Regions from separate parts of the Synechococcus sp. CC9616 genome, predicted to be linked through region 2. Evidence: predicted binding sites of a transcription regulator. Region 2 holds the regulator's gene; the other holds the start of a gene.

Region 1 (4,982 bases), 1.3 Mb from region 2:
CACCGAGTTGCGTTGCAGCTTGTTCTTTGAGGCACGAAGAGATCGCCATAGCGGTGGGATCTCTACTGATCAGGAGTTAATTCGCCAGTTACTGCGCTCGATTCGCTGCAAAGTTGCTGCTGGTGAATGGGACTGATCTGGCCTGGCTGCCATGCAATGCCCGAGTTGGCCAATCTATCCGAGATCTGCTGCAGCAAAAAGCCCATCCCGCTCAAGTGAGCTATCAAATGTGTAATGCACCCCGGCCATGGAGCTACGGCTTGATTCACGCGCCCTGCAGGACGCGGTCGTCCAGGCAAGAAAGCTGCTCCAGGATCGTCGGCTTGTAGCCGTCTTCGGGGATCGTCTCACCTTGATGTCCTTTTGCGTCGCCGAGCCGATTCGTTCGTCGCTGGTGGGTGCCGCCACCACGGAAGACGAAGGCTTTGAGTTGGTCAAACGCACCCAGCCCGATCTGTTGATCTGCAGTTCGGATCTGGAAACCGGCTATGGCCCTGATCTGCTGAGGCGTGTGAAGGCGGAACGGCCCAGCTGTCAGTTGCTGATTGTGCTGGTCCGTGAAACCCAGGCGGTGGTTCAGGAGGCGATGCAGGCCTTTGCCGATGGGGTGATCTTCAAATCCAGCCTTGGCACCGGTCGCGGTGATCTGATCAGTGCACTCCAGACCATCGCCTCAGGTGGCATTTACTACCCCGAAGAGATTCGACGACTCGCTGCATCAGCTCCCACGGCCCACCTGCCGCCGCTGGTTGAAGACCTCACGCCCCGTGAACTCGAGGTGGTGGCGGCCGTGTCCCACGGTCTTAAGAACCATTCGATCGCTGATCTGCTCGGTGTGTCTGTGGAAACAGTGAAGACGCACGTCGGCAATGCCATGGACAAACTCGGCGCCCGTGATCGCACCCAGATGGCCGTGACGGCCTTGCTGTATGGCCTGATTGATCCACGGGGATCCAACTGAGCGATAGAGAGGCTTTGCTTTCGGATCCGGATGCTTTGATGTTTCGTTCCTCGGCTCACAATTCACACATAGTTTTGGTGAATCAATCAGATGAGGTTCAACATGATCATTCATGTTGTTGTCTGGTTTGATTGATTGGCCTGCCTTGAAGCCGTTTGTTGCAGCGGTCGTCATGCTGCTGACTAGGCTCACCAATTAATTGAGTGTTCAGGCACCCATGCAGGCAATCCTCAACGGCACTGTGATTGCTGACAGTGACGACATCGTGATGGTGGATGGCAATCCTTATTTCCCTCGTGCTGCGATGCGTCCTGAGTATTTCCGTGAATCCAGCCACAACACGGTGTGCGGCTGGAAGGGAACGGCTCGCTATTGGGATGTTGTGCTTGGTGAGCTGGTGATCTGTAACGCTGTCTGGGCCTACGACGATCCCAAGCCGAAAGCAGAGTCAATCCGTGAGCGTTTTGCTTTCTACCGAGGCAAGGGTGTGGATGTGATTTAGCTCTCTAGGGGGTTGCTGTCGCCCTGGGCCTGGCGTCGACGAAGTTCAAACTGCAGTTGCCGCAACTTCTCAGCGTTCTTGGTGTTTTCACCTTCCGTCCAGTGTTGCGGGTGAGCTAGCCGCGATTGGAGCTCCGCGATGTGGCCGATGAGTTGTCTCGCTGGGTCCTCTGTTCTTCGTGACACTTCCACTATGAATGGACTGGCGGCTAGGTCACTCAGCGGTTGTACTCATGCTGCTGGCAGCCCTGCGTTCCGCCTGGCTTTTGCGTCTGATCGCAGCATGGCGGAAGGCCCTTTCGAGCCTGGTGAGTCGGGGATGTTTGTCTCTCATGGCCGCTTCACCGCGTTCTTTTGCAGCGTTGATGAAATCGTCTGATTTGGTCCCTTTCAGTCCGGTCATTTTCTGCTTGTTGTTCTCTCTCCACCATGGCCAATCCTGAGCCCATTGGTTAGTAAATAAAAGCCCTTCTTTCGGATTGGTTGGCTCTGTTGTCGTCCTCTTTTGTTGGAACAGATACCAATCTTGTGCCTGTGGCAGGCATCAAAAAACCCCGCCTGAGCGGGGCATCTGAGCTTTTAATCTGAACTCACTTGGCGTAAGAGACGCCGCGGTAGGTCAGTGCAGGCTTCTGATTGTTGGCGCCGGCAGTTTTTGTTTGCACGTAGCGCTGGCCGCGATAGGTCAGGGTCATTGGAGGTTCCTCGAAGCAAGCTCAGGTCCCCGTTCCATGGCCTGAGTCGAACAGCGCTCCGCAGATTGCGGAGTGAACGTTATGTAGCTGTTGCTACAGGCCTGTTATAGGGCTGTCGACCTCCCCCATGTCGTTCACGCTGATACCAAAGTTTGATGAATTCGATTGGATCTGTTGTGCTCCAGCAAGCAAGGAGGCCGCCCCTCCCGGATGGAAGAGACGGCCAACGTCGCTCGTTCTCGCATGGCTCAACCCATCAACAGCAGATGAAGCGAATGATCAGGGTTGGAAGCGTCTGGCTGATGGCGCCTGGGGCCAGGAAGTCCAGGGGTTAGGCCAGCATCCTGCTGGGCACCTTGGTCTTGGGCGGTGCAAAAGGATGTCGACTGGTCGGACGGACCGCTGTTGTCGTTCCAGACGAGAGGCCCACGCATGGGTGGAAACTGTTGGAGCAGGGGCCAGAAAGTCAGGCTGCTTCTCTGGTGTGCTCAGGTGGAGTGTCGGCCGTCATGGGCTCCTCCGATCTCGGTATAAACAGTTTTGGTGCGTGCGGGTACAAAGGCAATCGGTGTTAAAGCGCATTGCGAATGGGGCCCGTTTCGATCGAGATTGGATTTGCCGTAGCCTTTTTCTGTGATGTGAGAAGGTGGTATGGAACTGTTTCTGTTCGATTTTTTGACGATTTTCATTGGAAATCTCTCCTGGGATGCTGAGAGAGAAGACCTGCAGCATCTTTTCGGGCAATACGGAGAGGTGACCAAATGCTCGATGCCCTTGGATCGTGACACCGGTCGCAAGCGTGGCTTTGCGTTTGTGGATCTCAGTCAGGAAGCCGATGAGACCAAGGCCATTGATGATCTTCAGGACGTCGAATGGATGGGTCGCAACATTTCCGTGCGCAAGGCCGAACCGCGTCGTTGAAGCGCAGGCGCTGACATTGCCAGTCTGATTGGCTTGCCTGCATTCAGGAGCCGAGGATGGCTGTGCACTCCAGCCGTTCCTGGCTTGCGTCTCGCCGCTGCAGCCGCAGGCTGATCAGTCTGGCCAGATAGTCCGCGTCGTCTTTGACGCCGCAGAACCGTCCGGAGCCCCAGGTGTTCAGCCAGGGCAGTCCAAGGAAGTAAAGGCCGGCGCTGTGGGTCACCCCCCGCTCGTGGGTGGGTTGTCCAGCGCCGTCGAACACTGGTGCATCAATCCAGCTGAAGTCGCTTCGATAGCCAGTGCACCAGATCACGGCTGCCAGCGGATCGCTCTGGAGATCGAGTCCTGGGTCTGCCATTGGTGATGGCTGCCAGCAGGGGGAGTAGGGCGGTTCAAGCGGCGCTTCAATCTGATTCTGTTGAATCCAGCTGTCGATGCTGCTTCGGATCCGGCAGTACACAGCATCGGCCTGGTCCAGGTTGTCGCCGAGATCGTTGGCAAAGCCAAGGTGCTCTGAACTGATCTCGCCCAGTCGGCCATGCAGTCGCATCCCCTCCAGGGCCCGACGGCGCAGGTCGATCTCGCGCCCCCCATCCCGACCGGTGAGGTAGTGATTCGTTTTGGCACGCACACTGCGCGGGTCTGCATGTTCGCTGATCGGCATGGAGTAGTAGCCCATGCGATCCAGCCAGTCCACGACATCTCGCCCGCGGTATCGACGCGGAGAACGGGGAGCGCTGCCCACGCTCAGGTGCACCGTTCGTCCTGCCAGAAAAAGATCTTCGGCGATCTGGCTTCCGGACTGACCACTGCCCACCACCAGGACAGGACCTGGGGGTAACCCATCGGGATTGCGGTAATCACGGGCATCGAGCTGCAGGATTGAACCGGGAAGCCGTTCAGCCAGGGGATGCCGACGCGGTACGTGGTATCCACCGGTGGCAACGACGACCTGCTCTGCTTCAATCTCTCCTTCGCTGGAAATCAGGCGATAGCCATGGCCATTCGGCGTCAGTCGTTGTACGGCAACGCCCTCTCTCACATCACCTGCCACATGCCTGGCAAAGCGTTGAAGGAAGCTCACGATTGCGTGTTTGTCCATGAATCCCTCCGGCTCTTCGCCGTCGTAAGGGAAGTCGGGCAAACGGCACTGCCAGTTGGGCGTGACCAGGCAGAAGGAATCCCAGCGCTGCTGATCCCAGGCGTAGCCGATGCGGTGTTTCTCGAGCACCAACGGACGGATGCCGTGCTGCTGCAGGGCGTAGGCCACCGACAATCCAGCCTGTCCAGCGCCAATGACAACAACCTGGTGGGATTGTCTGGTGGATGTACTTTTCATTGCGCTGTTCGGCTTCAATCAGCACACAATTTCGTTCCTCAACCATCAAGGAAATTTCGGTTCAGCGATGTAGTCATCGTCACGAAAACCGACGCAATCTCATGGGATTCGATGCTTGATTTGGTTGCATCAGGAACATTTTTTGAACAGTGACCAAGGCCATGGTTTGGGCTCTTAGCCTTTCTTCACATGCCTGTAGTCGATCGCCCCGCCAATCAGCCGGGAGATTTTCTTGTTGATTACGAGGAGAAAGTCTTTCCTGATGTGAAGGCGGATCCAGGTGAGAAGGCACTGGTGACCTTTCACACTGTGGCCTTCGAAGGGTCCATCGGTCTAGTCAATCTGCTGCAGGCCAGTCGTCTGATCAACAAAGGTTTTGAAACCTCCGTTCTTCTCTACGGACCTGGCGTGACGCTCGGTGTGATGCGTGGTTTCCCCAAGCTTGGTGATGCCGCTTTTGACGGCCACCTGAACTTCAATGCTCGACTTCAGAAGTTCATGGATCAGGGCGGCAAGGTCTACGCCTGCCGTTTCGCTCTGCAAGCTCTCTATGGACACAGCGAAA
Region 2 (4,982 bases):
CCCGAGCATCACTCCGCGCAGCGATGACGGCACTTCCGGCGACCACAGCCCATCTCAGGGTTCTGAGGCAATGTTTTCTGGATCAATGCCTGGAAGGAGAGGTCATTGCCGGGGGGTTCCAGTGGCAGTTCAGCTGGTTTTTTGATCGTGGAGAACTCACCGTTGAACCGTCGCTTGGACGGGCCCTGATTCAGGACGCGTTGCGTCGCTTCCTGGTCCGGGCTGATTACCGATTGGAGCCTGGTGGTGACTATGTCTTCACCGTTCGCGCACGCTTCTGAGGGGTGCTTGCACCTGCCATGAACAGGTCAGGTTCAGATAAGCCTCCACCATCACCAAAGCTGCAACGGCATCGAGGGGAACCGGCGGCACTCTCAGTCCTTCGGGAAGGAGTCGGGTCAGACCCGTAGGTGGCCACAGCTGCCAGTACCGCTGACGGGCCTTCAAGGTTGTTCCGCGTTCATTGACCTGAACCAAAGTGGTGAGATCCTGCAGCGGCTCGATCCAGGTTTTGCTGCCCGTCCCATCTCCCATCACGATCATCTCCAGATCGCCGCGCTGCCTCCATTTGTTCAATGTGGTAAGCACGGCTTCAGGGACCAGCACATCACTGTCAAGCACCTGGGCTGAGTCGGTCGTCACTAGCACCAGGCCGCACTTGCTTCGGCCTGGATCGAAACCGACCACTCTTGTCATTGGGCGAGTTGAATCAACACCATCACCGGGTCAGCGCTCTCACTGGTGCGAGCCGCCACAACCTGGAGATTCACCGATCCGGATTCACGATTCACCAGCTGTTGTCCGAGCTGGCTGAGGGCATTGGGATCGAATTGCAGACCTTCAGTCAGCGAGCCCCGTCTCCTCACTTCGGCGAAAGCCGATGCAAGCAGAAGGTTCATGCTGGTCCGGATGGTGTCGGGTGATCGCTGGGCTGAGTCCAGAGTGGCGCTGGCCAACACTTCTCCCTGACGGGCGACGGTGCGATTGGGGCGGACATCAGGAATGGCGTAAACGATGCTCTCCCCTCGCAGCACGTTTGTTGCGGAGCGCATCGAAACCACCCAGGTTCCAGGTTTGCTGATCATTTTGCGGAGCCTCTCCACATCGCTTCGGGGGACAAGGATGATCTGCTTTTCAGGTTTGTCGCCAGGTAAAACCCGGCTGTAGGCCGTCAGATTCGCTTCACGCAGCAGGCGATCGATCACCTCTTTGGCCTGGCTGGGATTCTCCAGCTGCACCGTGGTCCTTGCCAGGGTCTGACCGCTGCTGAGAGCAACATCCCCTCGCCGCAAGGCGATCAGATTGCGTTCCAGCTGTTTGAGTTCATCCTCCCCAGCACTGATGCGATTGCGGACTGCCGCAAGCTCTGTTTCGGTGCGTCGAATATCGGCGTCACGCGCTGCGATGTCTTGACTAAGCCGATCCCGTTCGGCTTCCAGGGTTTGGCGTTGCGCCTGCAGTGGTTCCAGTTCTTCGCGTAGCTGAGCAGCCTTTTGCTTGGCTTCACCGAGTTTCGTCTCCACTTCCTGGGTTTGCGCACGGGCAGTGCGCCGGTCCTGTTCAGCGGAGGCGAGGGCGCTTCTGTTTTTTTCGAGTTCCGCCAGGTTGGCTTTGAGCTGTTGCCGGCTTTCGCTGAGCTTCTGCTGCAACGCATCGAGTTCAAACAAGCCGACGCGCAGCTGTCGACTGACCAGCAGCATCAGGCCGAGGGAGAGGGCACTGATCAGGCTGCCGGTGAGCACGGTGATGACCACGGCCGTACGGCGTGGTCGCATGTTGAACAAGCTGAGCCGGGCTTTGCCGACCCGGCTACCAAGTCGATCTCCGAGGGTGGAGAGCACCCCACCGAGGACGAGCAGCGACAGGATGAGAAGCCAGCCGCTCACCGGCTCCTCCCTGCTTGCATGAACGGTTCAGCTGAACCGCTTGGCCAGAGCGATTGGATCCAGCACTGTGATCTTCTTGCGATCAATCTGCACCAATCCGGATTGGCGCAAGTCTCCCAGCAGGCGGGTGATTGTGACGCGGGTTGATCCGATCGCTTCGGCGATCGCCTGGTGGGAGAGGCGCAGATCGATCGTGATGCCCATGTCATCGGGCACGCCGAAATCACGGCAGAGCACTAGCAGAAAACTCACCAAACGGGAGGACATGTCCCGGTGCGTGAGTGTTTCAATCATCGTTTCCGTCTGAAGAATCCGACTGGAAAGGCCTTGTAGCAGTCGCAGGCCAACGGCGGTGTCTGCCTCGATTGCAGTGCGAACGGATGCGGCCGGCGCCGTCACCATCTCAACGCGGGTAAAGGCAACAGCGTGATAAAAGCGGTCGGACCGGTGTCCCGTCAGCAGTGAGAGCACCCCGAACAGACTGTTTTCCCGAAGCAAGGCCACGGTGATCTCTTCTCCGGACTCATAAACGCGAGACAAGCGCACCGCACCACGGCGGATCAGATATACCCGTTCTGCTGGATCGCCAGGAAAAAAAATCGTTTTATTGCGTTCCACCAGTTCGCTGCTGGCACCGTCGAGATCGCGGATCACATCAAGCAGTGAACGGCTCGATGGAGCCTGGGACCCCATTGTCGAAGGGGGCACGGTTGGGGAGTAACGGGTGAAACCACTGCTGGCTGCATTCATGGTTTCGCCGCTGTCCCGTGCTGACTATCAGGAAGCTAAGGATCGACGAAGGTTCATCCTGTAACAGTCATTACTATTTCCCGGCCGCGCTCCAGGCTCATCAGGTTCTGACATCGGCGTAGGCCTGCCTCTGGGCGGTGAACAGCTGCTGTAAGCCGGGTTCAGCAAGATCCAGGAGCTGATTGAGTTGCCCCCGGCTGAACGGAGCTCGTTCGGCTGTGCCCTGAATTTCAAGCAGCCGCCCGTCAGATGCCATCACCACATTTAGATCCACCTCAGCCCGACTGTCCTCGCTGTAATCAAGGTCGAGCAGGCCTCTCCCGTCGACAAGACCGACTGATACAGCTGCCACCTGGTTGATCAATGGATCGCGTTCCAGCAGGCCCTGTTGGAGCAGAGCATCCGTGGCTTGACGCAGTGCCAGCCAGGCTCCGGTGATGGCCGCTGTTCTGGTGCCGGCATCCGCCTGAATCACATCGCAGTCAATCAACAGGCTGCGCTCGCCAAGGGCCTGCATGTCCACAACGGCACGAAGACTTCGAGCGATCAGACGCTGGATTTCCTGGGTGCGACCCGACAGCTTCATGAGTTCTCTCGGCTGGCGCTCAGGAGTGGAGCCAGGCAGAAGCCGGTACTCAGCGGAAACCCATCCCAGTCCCTCTCCCATACGCCAGCGGGGCACCTTGTCCTCAAGACAGACGCTGCAAAGCACCGACGTCTGCCCCGTCTGAACGATCAGCGAGCTGAGCGCAAATCCCATGGGATTCCAGCTGACGCTGAAGGGTCTCAAGTCGTTGATGTTGCGGCCGTCTCGGCGAGAAGCAGGGTGATCACTCATGGAATGATTCGACAGCACACCACAGGTGGTGTCAATGGGCTTGATCCTTGTGATCTCGCCGCTACATTCAAGGTCTTCCCGGGTATCCGGTTGACCATCACCTCGATGACCGCCAGCCTGAAATCCACGCGCACCCCATCAGCGGAGCTTCCAAGCCAGAGCTCTCTGGCAAGAGAACAAGCCGCTTTGCTGCCTCTGGCGACGGTTCCCTCGAGGGTGCCCCTGCATCTTGTTGAGCCTGAAGGTCAGCTGCAGGTGCACACCGCTCCGTATCGGGGCAGCTTTTCAACGGTGTTCAGTCAGGCGATGCGTGCAGCTGGGCTCGGCAGTCGTGTTCTGATTGCGCAATTTCTCAAGGGCGGAGTACAGCAGGGGCCTGGCGGCTGCGTCAATCTCTGCGGTGGTTTGGCCTGGTTGCGGCCTGACGTTCAGGCCTGCCTATCTGAAGCCGGTGTCGAGCAGGCCAGGCCTGCGGTGGAAGCCGTCTGGAACGACTGTCGTCATCACTTGATGCAAGGCGATCTCGACCAACTGGTGCTTGATGAACTGGGTCTTGCTGTGGCACTGGGTTACCTCGATGAACAGGAGTTGGTCGACTCCCTGAAGCAGCGGCCTGGTTCGATGGATGTGATCATCACTGGGCCCGCCATCCCAGCCAGCGTGATGTCGATGGCGGATCAGGTCACTGAATTGCGACGAGGTTTCTGATGCTGAAATGCGATCGCTGGATCACTGAGCAAGCTGCTGAAGGAATGATCACTCCCTTTCAAAAGGGTTTGGTGCGTCATCTCGATCCCGAAAATCGTGAGCGTCCCGTTCTCAGCTTTGGCTGCTCCTCCTACGGCTACGACCTCAGGCTTTCACCGCAGGAGTTCATGATTTTCCGGCACGTCCCCGGCACTGTGATGAACCCAAAGCGCTTCAATCCGGCCAACCTTGAGCCGACCCCTCTGCATGAGGACGAGGATGGCAGCTACTTCATCCTTCCGGCTCACTCCTATGGCCTTGGAGTGGCACTGGAGAAGCTGCGGGTTCCTCCCAACATCACAGTGATCTGTCTCGGGAAGAGCACCTATGCACGGCTTGGAATCATTGTGAATACCACCCCGGCTGAAGCCAGCTGGGAAGGGCACCTCACTCTCGAATTCAGTAACAGTTCTGGCGCTGATTGCCGTATTTATGCCAGTGAAGGCATCTGTCAGTTGCTGTTCTTCGAAGGTGATCCCTGCGACACCACGTACAGCGACCGCGCTGGCAAATATCAGCATCAACCTGAAAAGGTCACACTGGCCAGGGTTTGAACCCCCTCCAATCGCGTTTGATTGAAAGGGACTGTGTGTTATTCGCCGACCAAAATATTGTCTTCACTCAAAGGTGTGCTGTTCGGTAGATCGGCAATGATTCCTCCTTGGTTTTTATTGCAAAATCCTTTTGAGTTTCCGTTCCCATCTACATAAACATCTCCCTTGGGCTCGAAATAAATAAGATCAATCCCCTCGGCTGATGCC

Evidence for each region. The regulator NtcA, encoded in region 2, controls nitrogen genes in cyanobacteria. The targets are predictions, from matches to a motif close to GTANCNNNNGNTAC.
Region 1: the regulator NtcA is predicted to act here: its motif matches at 2,241-2,254, upstream of SYN9616_RS16400 (DUF4278 domain-containing protein).

What each region holds. Positions count from the first base shown of each region.
Region 1 covers NZ_KI911558.1:1,034,855-1,039,836, reverse strand. Annotated here, with positions in the region: gene SYN9616_RS0106080 (hypothetical protein) at 1-136, shown strand, start outside; gene SYN9616_RS0106075 (response regulator transcription factor) at 248-961, shown strand; gene SYN9616_RS0106065 (DUF427 domain-containing protein) at 1,179-1,463, shown strand; gene SYN9616_RS17630 (hypothetical protein) at 1,460-1,648, opposite strand; gene SYN9616_RS0106055 (hypothetical protein) at 1,677-1,865, opposite strand; gene SYN9616_RS16400 (DUF4278 domain-containing protein) at 2,053-2,157, opposite strand; gene SYN9616_RS0106040 (RNA-binding protein) at 2,809-3,078, shown strand; gene SYN9616_RS0106035 (MSMEG_0569 family flavin-dependent oxidoreductase) at 3,122-4,417, opposite strand; gene SYN9616_RS0106030 (MSMEG_0572/Sll0783 family nitrogen starvation response protein) at 4,607-4,982, shown strand, end outside.
Region 2 covers NZ_KI911558.1:2,359,835-2,364,816, forward strand. Annotated here, with positions in the region: gene pth (aminoacyl-tRNA hydrolase) at 1-27, shown strand, start outside; gene SYN9616_RS0113165 (DUF3146 family protein) at 24-281, shown strand; gene SYN9616_RS0113170 (resolvase) at 259-696, opposite strand; gene SYN9616_RS0113175 (DUF3084 domain-containing protein) at 693-1,886, opposite strand; gene ntcA (global nitrogen regulator NtcA) at 1,914-2,579, opposite strand; gene rph (ribonuclease PH) at 2,737-3,474, opposite strand; gene SYN9616_RS0113190 (cob(I)yrinic acid a,c-diamide adenosyltransferase) at 3,580-4,182, shown strand; gene dcd (dCTP deaminase) at 4,182-4,775, shown strand; gene SYN9616_RS0113200 (hypothetical protein) at 4,814-4,982, opposite strand, start outside.